3 regions of the Bacillus sp. LQ16 genome follow, and region 2 is predicted to be linked to each of the others. Evidence: riboswitches for the same ligand, from Rfam matches in the RefSeq annotation. Region 2 holds a riboswitch; each other region holds the start of a gene.
The links. A riboswitch is a leader RNA that binds a small molecule or an ion and turns the genes downstream of it on or off. The one in region 2 is predicted to bind S-adenosylmethionine.
Positions count from the first base shown of each region.

Region 1: it holds a riboswitch for S-adenosylmethionine, as region 2 does, so the genes downstream of both, AC3EMB_RS07570 (Na+/H+ antiporter NhaC family protein) here and AC3EMB_RS20875 (bifunctional homocysteine S-methyltransferase/methylenetetrahydrofolate reductase) in region 2, are expected to answer to the same signal.
Region 3: it holds a riboswitch for S-adenosylmethionine, as region 2 does, so the genes downstream of both, AC3EMB_RS15520 (M20 family metallopeptidase) here and AC3EMB_RS20875 (bifunctional homocysteine S-methyltransferase/methylenetetrahydrofolate reductase) in region 2, are expected to answer to the same signal.

Region 1 covers NZ_CM173491.1:1,488,488-1,491,771, reverse strand. The annotation lists gene AC3EMB_RS07570 (Na+/H+ antiporter NhaC family protein) at 131-1,447, opposite strand; SAM riboswitch class I at 1,542-1,647, opposite strand; gene AC3EMB_RS07565 (ribonuclease FAU-1 family protein) at 1,768-2,286, opposite strand; gene gltP (glutamate/aspartate:proton symporter GltP) at 2,355-3,284, opposite strand, start outside.
Region 2 covers NZ_CM173491.1:4,143,621-4,146,904, forward strand. The annotation lists gene AC3EMB_RS20875 (bifunctional homocysteine S-methyltransferase/methylenetetrahydrofolate reductase) at 1-1,730, opposite strand, end outside; SAM riboswitch class I at 1,801-1,910, opposite strand; SAM riboswitch class I at 2,114-2,224, shown strand; gene metI (cystathionine gamma-synthase/O-acetylhomoserine thiolyase) at 2,319-3,284, shown strand, end outside.
Region 3 covers NZ_CM173491.1:3,085,231-3,088,514, forward strand. The annotation lists gene AC3EMB_RS15515 (Lrp/AsnC family transcriptional regulator) at 1-203, shown strand, start outside; gene AC3EMB_RS15520 (M20 family metallopeptidase) at 370-1,575, opposite strand; SAM riboswitch class I at 1,664-1,765, opposite strand; gene AC3EMB_RS15525 (AAA domain-containing protein) at 1,842-3,284, opposite strand, start outside.

The DNA.
Region 1 (3,284 bases), 2.7 Mb from region 2:
CTTTCCATAACGAGCTTAAGAACCGTTTTTAACTCAGACTTAAGACCGAGTCATATTCAGCCCTTTACGCAAAAAAACGTGCAGAGTTTATTCTCTGCACGTTTTTTTAATTACTAACATTCATATTAAATTAAGCTGTTTTATGATACTCTTTTTTCTCAGCTACTTTCGAAAATCTTGGAAATCCAATTAAAATAGAAACAATCCCACATACTCCAACTAAGATTGGATAAAATGCATATGGCAATAATTCAACCGGAGATAACGCTGCAAATCCTGCTGCCGTTAACATTTGGGCACCGTACGGAATTAATCCTTGTACACAACATGAGAAAAGATCTAATACACTCGCTGATTTACGAGGGTCTATTTCATATTGATCTGCAATATTTTTTGCAAGCGGGCCTGTAAAGATAATCGAAATCGTATTATTCGCTGTACACATATTCGTCATACTTACTAAACCAGCAATACCAAATTCTGCACCTTTTTTCGAACGAATATTACGTGTTAATACATTCATTAAATATTGAATACCACCATTATATTGGATTAATTCAACCATACCGCCAATTAATATAGCAAGTAATACTAACTCCATCATACCGCCCATTCCAGTCGTTACACTTTTAAAGAAACTTTCTAACGTGTAACTTCCATCTATAAGACCGATAACACCAGATAATACAGTTCCACCAGTTAATACAATAAGTACATTCCAGCCAAGTAGCGCTGTAATAAGTACTCCTGCGTACGGTAAAATCTTTATCCAATCAAAGCTATGTGCTTTAATTTGCGTGTCACTTCCTGAAGTAACTATTACTAATAATACAATTGTAATAATAGCCGCTGGTAACACAATTAAAAAATTCGTTTTAAACTTATCTTTCATTTCTGTTCCTTGTGAACGAACAGCTGCGATTGTTGTATCTGAAATAAATGATAAATTATCACCAAACATCGCTCCCCCAACAACAGTAGCCATTGCAAGCGCAATTGAGATATCAGTTTGACCACTAATACCTACAGCAATCGGCGCTAATGCTGCAATTGTTCCCATTGAAGTTCCCATTGCTAATGAAATAAATGCACCAATAACAAAGATTCCAGCTACGATAAATCCTGGCGGTAAAATAGTTAACGCTAAATTAACAGTTGAGTCTACTCCGCCCATTCCTTTAGCCGTTTCAGAAAATGCACCTGCAAGCACAAAAATTAATACCATAATCATAATATCCGGATTTCCTGCACCTTTAGCGAACCGCTCGACTTTCACATTAAAACTTTCTTTACGATTCATCACTAAAGCGACTCCTACAGCAATTGAAATTGCTACAAGTATCGGCAATTTATAGAAATCACCTGTAATAATTCCAGAACCAATAAATAGCGCCAAAAATATCCCAAGTGGTAATAAAGCTAAACCATTTCCTCTCGTTTCTTTCAAAGTACCATCTCTCCCTAGTTTCAACCTTTTTCTAATGAATAACAAAAGACCTCTTCCGATGAGAAGAGGTCTTATACATCTATAAGAAACGCTCTTCTCATCTTTCAAGCACATGCTTGCTGGATTTGGCACAGCACTCTGAAATCGAGTCCGCTGCCGAGGCATCGTAGGGCCAGTCCCTCCGCCTCTCTTTATAAGAAGGTTTCATATTTATTTTTTAATAATAATTTCTTCCCTAACTTTACTCGCTTACAAAACAAAAGTCAATTATTTTTTGTATAGATTTTTTTGGTAATTATACAAAAATTTGAATACAATAATCATTTTAACTTTTCGATTTCTTCTTCCAATATTGAAATCCAATAAAATTCACTATTTTTTATTGCTGCTAATATCCATTTCGTAGTGTACCAAGCTAACTCATACTCTTCCTTCGTGACATCGCCACTTTTATAAGCATCCTCTAGCTCCTCTTCATCTAATACATACACCTTACCGCTAGGTAATAATACTACATCTAAATATAAATCATCAAAATACGGTAAACCACGATCGTCTATTTCATATTCTTTCGTCACATCAATATAATATTGCACTAAATTGTGCCTATCATCTAACATAGCTGTAATCGCAAAGTTCTTTCCATTAATGAAATATTGAACCCACGTATACCCATCACTTGCAATACAAATTTCTTTACCATCATATTCTTTACAACTAGGCTCTCTCACCTTTTTTATATCCAGTATTCCGAGCATTCCCTCTTCCACTTGCTTAAGCCTATAACTCTTTTCTATTAGTCTTTTCCACGAAGAACCGTCACCATATTTACGTTTCATTATGTATACTCCTCTTCTATATACAGAAAAGCTCCCACATATTATGTGAGAGCTTGTTCATATTATAATTAAGCAGCTTGACCCTTTTCAGAAATCTCTTTTAAATAAGCTTGTCCTTTTTCAGCGTCATATTGACCTTCCCACTTAGACATAACTACAGCTGCTAAAGAGTTTCCTACAACGTTAACTGCTGTACGAGCCATATCTAAAATACGGTCAATACCAGCAATGAACGCTAAACCTTCAGGTGGAATACCTACTGTACCAAGTGTCGCTAATAATACAACGAATGATACGCCCGGTACACCTGCGATACCTTTTGATGTAACCATTAATACAAGTAATAATGTAATTTGTTGTGTAATAGATAAATCAATACCGTACATTTGCGCCAAGAAAATAGCCGCAATTGCTTGATATAAAGTTGATCCATCTAAGTTAAATGAATAACCTGTCGGAATAACGAAAGATGTAATTGCTTTCGGACAACCGAATTTCTCCATTTTCTCCATGATTTTTGGTAAAACTGTTTCTGAGCTTGCTGTAGAATACGCTAAGATCAGCTCGTCTTTTAAAATCTTAAAGAATTGGAAAATGTTAATTCCAAATATTTTCGCTGTAAGTCCTAAGACAACTACGACGAAGAAGATCATTGCCCCATATACGACAATTAGCAATTTCCCTAATGGAATTAATGAAGCAAGACCAAATGTAGAAACTGTAACACCAATTAGTGCAAACACACCAAATGGTGCAAATTTCATAACTTGGTTTGTTACATAAAACATTGCGTCAGCTACACCTTGGAAAAATTGAAGAACTGGTCTTCCTCTTTCACCAATTGCTGCTACACCTAAACCAAATAGTACAGAGAAGAAGATAATAGCAAGCATATCTCCGTCAGCCAATGACTTCATAATGTTTGTTGGAACAATATTTACAAACGTATCTGCAAATGAATGACTTTGTACTTGCTCTGTCGTATGTGTATATTTCGA
Region 2 (3,284 bases):
AAATATTTCATCGCTGCGTCGATCAATTCTTGCGAAATGCGAATCCCTTCCTCAATTGCCGCCTCTTTCGTTTCGTGTCCATCCATTCTCTCTCTTATTTCTTCTGGAAGAGTAATACCCGGTACCTCAAAATGAAGAAAATCTGCATTCCGCTTACTTACTAACGGCATAATTCCAATAAAAATAGGTTGTTCCAAATGCTTTGTCGCTTCATACACTTCTTCAATTAACGCGATATCGTAAATTGGCTGAGTTAAAAAATATTCCGCTCCAGCATCTATTTTTCGTTCCATTCGCTTAACCGCTGCTTTTAAGTGCCTCACGTGAGGATTAAATGCGCCGCCTACAGAAAACCTTGTCGCCGGTCCAATTGATTTCCCTAAAATTGAACGTCCATCGTTCATTTCTTTAATCATTTTAATGAGCTCAATAGAGGACAAATCGTATACAGAAGTTGCACCAGGAAAATCACCAACGCGCGCTGGATCACCAGTTAAAGCTAACACTTCTTCCATCCCTAACGCCGATAAACCTAACAAATGAGATTGTAGTCCAATGACGTTATGATCCCTACACGTTAAATGTGTCAATACCGGGATATCATGCTTCGTTAATAACGCACCCATTGCCATATTAGAAATACGAGGCGATGCTAATGAATTATCTGCTAGAGTAATAGCATCTGCTCCCGCTCTTTTTAAAGCTCTTGCTCCTTCAAAAAACCGCTGTGTATCTAACGTTTTCGGTGGATCTAATTCCACTACAACTGTCGTTTGTTTTTTCGCTTTCTCTGCTAGAGTGACGTGAGCCTTCGAACGTTTCTCATGCGTATGAACAACTTTCGGCCTTTGAATGGTGTCTTTTTCTATTACAGGTGTAACATTCGCAACAGCGTGCTTCATACTTTGAATATGTTCTGGAGTCGTACCACAACAACCACCTAATAACCGAATACCTTGCTCAATAAATCTCGGCGTCATCGCCTCAAAATAAGCTGGGCTTCCCTCATATACGTAACGTCCCTCCACATAATTCGGGAGACCTGCATTTGGGTATGCTGATAAATAGCCATTTTGCGGAATCGATATCATTTTGAAAGCCTCCGTCATATGAAGCGGCCCTAGTTGACAATTTAATCCAACAACATTTGCACCGTAATCTATAAGTTGCTTTAATATTTCATTGACATCATTTCCATTTTGAGTCGTACCTGCTTCATGTAACGCTAATTGAGCAACAATTGGAATGTTCGTTTGCTTACGCAATACTTTAACAGCATGAAGTAATTCAAATTCATCGTAAAAAGTTTCTAATAGTAATCCATCAACCTGTTCTTCTAGTAAAGCCCCTGCCTGTTCAAGTAGCATAAACTCCCTTTCCATATCAGTCGTTGTAACGGCTCCGATATGTTTCATACCACCAATTGTTCCTAAAATTGCATTTTTATCTGTAACAGATGCTTTCGCCAGTTTTACTGCCGCTCTATTAATTTCTGTAACTTGATTTTCTAAGCCGTACATACGTAATTTCGCCTCATTTGCTCCATACGTATTCGTTTGAATTACATCTGCTCCAGCAGCTACATATTGTTTATGGATCGATATAATTAAGTCTGGATCAGATACATTCAATTCTTCAAAGCTACTTTGCAAGCCATGTGAATGCAATAACGTTCCAACCGCACCATCACCTATTACAATTCCTTTTGATAATAAATCTAGTAATTTCACGAATCTCCCTCATTTCTATCAATATAAAAACCCCCTCTTCACTTTGAAGAGGGGGACATAATCGTTCCTCCTCTTATTATGCAAAACATTCGTTTTGCAGGTATTAGCACCGTTTCAAACATTTCGTTTGAAGGTTGCCGGGTTTCACAGGGCCTTTCCCTCCACCGCTCTCAATAAGAGTTGTCTTTATTATTTTATTTATGTAGCTAAAAGGAAATGCGTTCCCCTTTTAACAATGTTTGTTAATTTTTTAATAAATTTAGCATGCACAAAAGTAAAAGTCAATGACACTTGCGGAAAAATAAAAATTTTTCAAAATAAAGTTGCAATTCAATTATCTTTTGTTGTAAAGTTAAAAACATAATAAAAATTTCATACGAACATTCTTATCTAGAGAGGTAGAGGGACTGGCCCTGTGACGCCTCAGCAACCATTAACATTTTGTTAATAAGGTGCTAATTCCAGCAAATTGTGAAAGATTTGACAGATGAGAAGAAGACTCTATTCAAACCGAAAGCCTTCTTCTTAGAAGGCTTTTTTTATTTTATATTCACTTAATGTTTCAATTTAAAAAGGAGGAATTTTCACATGTCAACAATCGAAACAAAACTAGCACAAATCGGCAATCGCAGTGAAACTACAACTGGAACGGTTAATCCACCAGTTTATTTCTCAACCGCTTATCGTCATGAAGGAATTGGTAAATCTACTGGCTTTGACTATTCACGAACTGGCAATCCAACTCGAGGTCTTTTAGAACAGGCAATCGCAGACTTAGAATATGGCGAACAAGGTTATGCCTGTAGTTCAGGGATGGCGGCTGTTCTCCTCGTCCTTTCTCTATTCCGCTCTGGAGACGAACTTATTGTATCTGAAGATTTATACGGTGGAACGTATCGATTATTTTCTGAACATGAAAAAAAGTGGAATGTTCGATGTAGATACGTAAATACACAGTCTATTAAACAAATTGAGCAAGCTATCACAACTGAAACGAAGGCTATTTTCATAGAAACTCCAACTAATCCATTAATGCAAGTTACTGATATTGCTGCTGTCGCAACTGTAGCGAAAAGGCACGGACTACTTCTTATTGTAGACAACACATTCTACACACCTTATATACAGCAACCATTAACAGAAGGTGCTGACATTGTACTTCACAGCGCAACGAAATATTTAGGGGGACATAACGATGTACTAAGCGGACTTGTCGTTGCAAAAGGAAAGGAACTTTGTGAAGAAATCGCTCATTATCATAATGCATCAGGTGCAGTTTTAAGCCCATTTGACTCATGGTTATTAATTCGCGGTATGAAAACGTTAGCGCTTCGCATGAGACAGCATGAAGAAAATGCGAAAGCAGTTGTTGCATATTTAAATGATGAAGACGGGGTGACAGATGTATTTTATCCTGGAAGAGGCGGCATGATTTCATTTCGCCTTAAAGATGAAGCTTGGATTAATCCATTCTTACAATCTTTATCCTTAATTACATTTGCCGAAAGTCTTGGTGGTGTAGAAAGTTTAATGACTTATCCAGCAACGCAAACA
Region 3 (3,284 bases), 1.1 Mb from region 2:
GCTCTGATTTTATCCAGTATTGTAATGCAGCTCCTGAAGTAACAGATTTATTTCGAATTAGTGGGGAATTTAATTATATGATGAAGGTCATGAGCGATTCGATGGATTCCCTCGCTGCATTTTTAGACTCCTTAATGCAATTTGGCTTGTCATCTCCTTTAATAGTATTAAAGAGTGAATTTGAGGAGAAATTGTCGTTTTGATAAAGGGATACGTATTATCCTCACTAACAGTAAAAGTTTCTCTTTCTTGAGAAAAACCAACAAAATCAATGACTAGTAAACAAAAAAGAACATTGATATTTCAATGTTCTTTTTGTATCTCTACTTATTAATTAGATTACTCTTTGAAAAGAGCACTTTAATCCCCTTACCCTTGATTCCTCTGCGCCTCTCTAAACTCCTCCTTCACCTTCTCTAACAACCCTTCTTCCGTAATTAATCGATACGCCGTATTTGCTAATGCTTTTGCCGATGTAATTAATGCTTTATCTCCAAGTTCTGAACGTGCTGCTTCTCTAAATTCATTCGTATGTGCAATTAAATCATCTGGTCCGATTTTAATGTACGGATGAATTGTCGGTACGACTTGACTTACGTTTCCTGCGTCGGTTGAACCGATCCCTACTCTTTCTTTACGATTTACATCTTCACCTAATAGTTCTAGTTCTTCCGCTACGATATCGTTATATGTTTTTGTTACGAGTAATTCATCGATTTCATTTTGGAATTGATGAATTTTTACTTTTGTACCTGTTGCTAACGCTGCTCCCTCAGCAATGTTTTTTACTTTTTCTGTTACTTCTGCACATCTTTTTCGCGTTGCTGCGCGGATGAAGAATCTTGCTGCGGCATAGTCAGGAATAATATTAGGTGCTTTTCCTCCCTCTGTAATGACGCCATGAATTCTCACGTCTGACGGAAGTTGTTGGCGAAGTGCATTAATACCGTTATAAAGCTGAATAACCGCATCTAATGCGTTAATCCCTTCTTCTGGCGAAGCTGCAGCATGAGCTGTTTTTCCGTAAAAATGAAAATCAAGTGGATCGACTGCTAGTGAAGGACTCGTTGTCGCTGTTTTTCCGCTCGGATGAATCATAAGCGCCGCATCAATATCTTTAAATAAACCTGCCTTTACATAACTTGATTTCGCGCTACCATTTGGCCCGCCTTCTTCTGCTGGCGTACCAAACACAACAACTTCCCCGCCAATTTCTTCAAGCGTTTCTGATAATGCAATTGCTGCTGCAACACTAATTGTGCCGATTAAATTGTGACCACACGCATGGCCTAGTCCTGGTAAAGCGTCGTACTCCGCTAAAAATGCGATTGCTGGTCCTTGTTTTCCAGAGCTTTTTCGCGCGATAAATCCCGTTTCATGTCCAGCTATATTGTGCTGCAACTGAAATCCTGCACTGCCTAGCAATAAACTTAACGTTCTAGATGCATAAAACTCTTGGTTACCAATCTCTGGATTCGCATGAATATCATGACTTGTTTCTATGTACTTTTCCTTATTTCTTTCGATACTCTCTTCAATTGTTTTTCTTTGTGACGTTACTCCTGTCGCTCCCATTGTTCTTCCTCCTTTTATTTTCACATAAAAAAGCCTCTTTCTAAAAGATAGAAAGAGGCTTCTGTATATACAGTCAAAATGAGCTTCTTTCTTATCTTTCAAGTTACCTTGCTGGAATTGGCACAGTATTCATAACGAATCCGCTGCCGAGGTATCATAGGGCCAGTCCCTCCACCTCTCGTGATAAGAATTTTCATAAAATTATATTAAATTATTTTTTATTCTAAGTTCATTCTAAGTAAAAGTCAAGGAATTCCTATCCGAATTTACCGAATATCTAAAAATCCTTTTAATACACCAATTGTTTCTGGTGCTTGCAGTCTTGCACATACGTACGGAAATTCCGCACTACCTTCAAACATCATTTGAGATGTAAGCGGTGCGCCTGCCCAGAAGATTTCATCATCAATTACGATAAACGGGAATGCTTTATTTTGTCTTTGTAACTTTACATTTTTCAGTGGAACTGGTCCATCACTATAAACTGTTATCTGTGCATTTGTACGCATTAACGCTTGCCATACTCGCTTATCCACTTGTTTTGTACTTGGAAGTGAAATAATAATTTTTCGTTTTGCGGCTAGAATATCTTTTAATAGCCCTTTCGGCTCTTCAAGATTCATTTCCATAAACCAGCGTAAACGTTTCGAAATTTTCCGTTCCCACAATTGTCTTGATGTCGTGCGATCATACACATCTCCATGACGTTCTATATGAGCTGTTAATTGCGATAACGCTTGTTTTCTAGAAAGATTTTTACGCATATAATGGCAATCTGATAATTGAATGAACTTCCCTCTCGCCCTTGTCACTGCTACATTGACGAGGCGATGGTTTTTGTGATCAAAGAATAATACGCCAGGTCGTTCCTGCGGATAACTGTCAACTGTATCAAAGATCATCATATCTCTTTCAGAACCTTGGAACTTATGAACTGTCGCCGCTAAAACTGGTATGTTTTGATATTTCGTTCTCTGCAACATTTCTCTAATACACGTCGATAAAAAGCGTGACTGCGCCCTGTAAGGTGTCACAACACCAATAGACTGAACACCGTCTAACAATCCGATTAACATCATTTGCATCGCTACTAAACCAGACATAATGTTAAAACGTGAACCAGAAGCAGCATCTTTTAACGAAAAAGCTCCCATTTGGCTCGTATCAAATAAAACACTCGCTTCATTTGCGAACGGCTGCAATTGCGCAAGTTCTTTACGCTCTGAAACAGACGGATGATCGTATACTCTATTTTTATAAATAAATGAGTTTGTAAACTTCGATATATCCGCATGCATACGTCTTTGTTCCTGCAACATAAATAGGTTCGGATGCGCTTCTGATTTATTTACAGAATCAACAATCCCAGCGTGGTAAAACATATCTTCCCCAAGCCATTTGCGAACGAGTTCATGGTTTGCCATCGCAATTGGAGGTAATTGTAAAAAGTCGCCACAAACAACGATACGTTTTCCAAGTGAAGCAGCTAATGCGATTTGCGGAACGAACGCCATACTCACTTCATCTACGACAACTAAATCGAATGTACGCTCATAAATAAGTGAATCAATGGCACATTTCGATAAAGTTGCACCAATTACTTTCGCATTTTCAATATACTCTTTTTCTACTTCTTTAATTTTAGCCTTTTGCTTTCGAAGATCACTTTCAATCTCTTGTATACGCTTCTTATCAGCAGATGTTGCTTT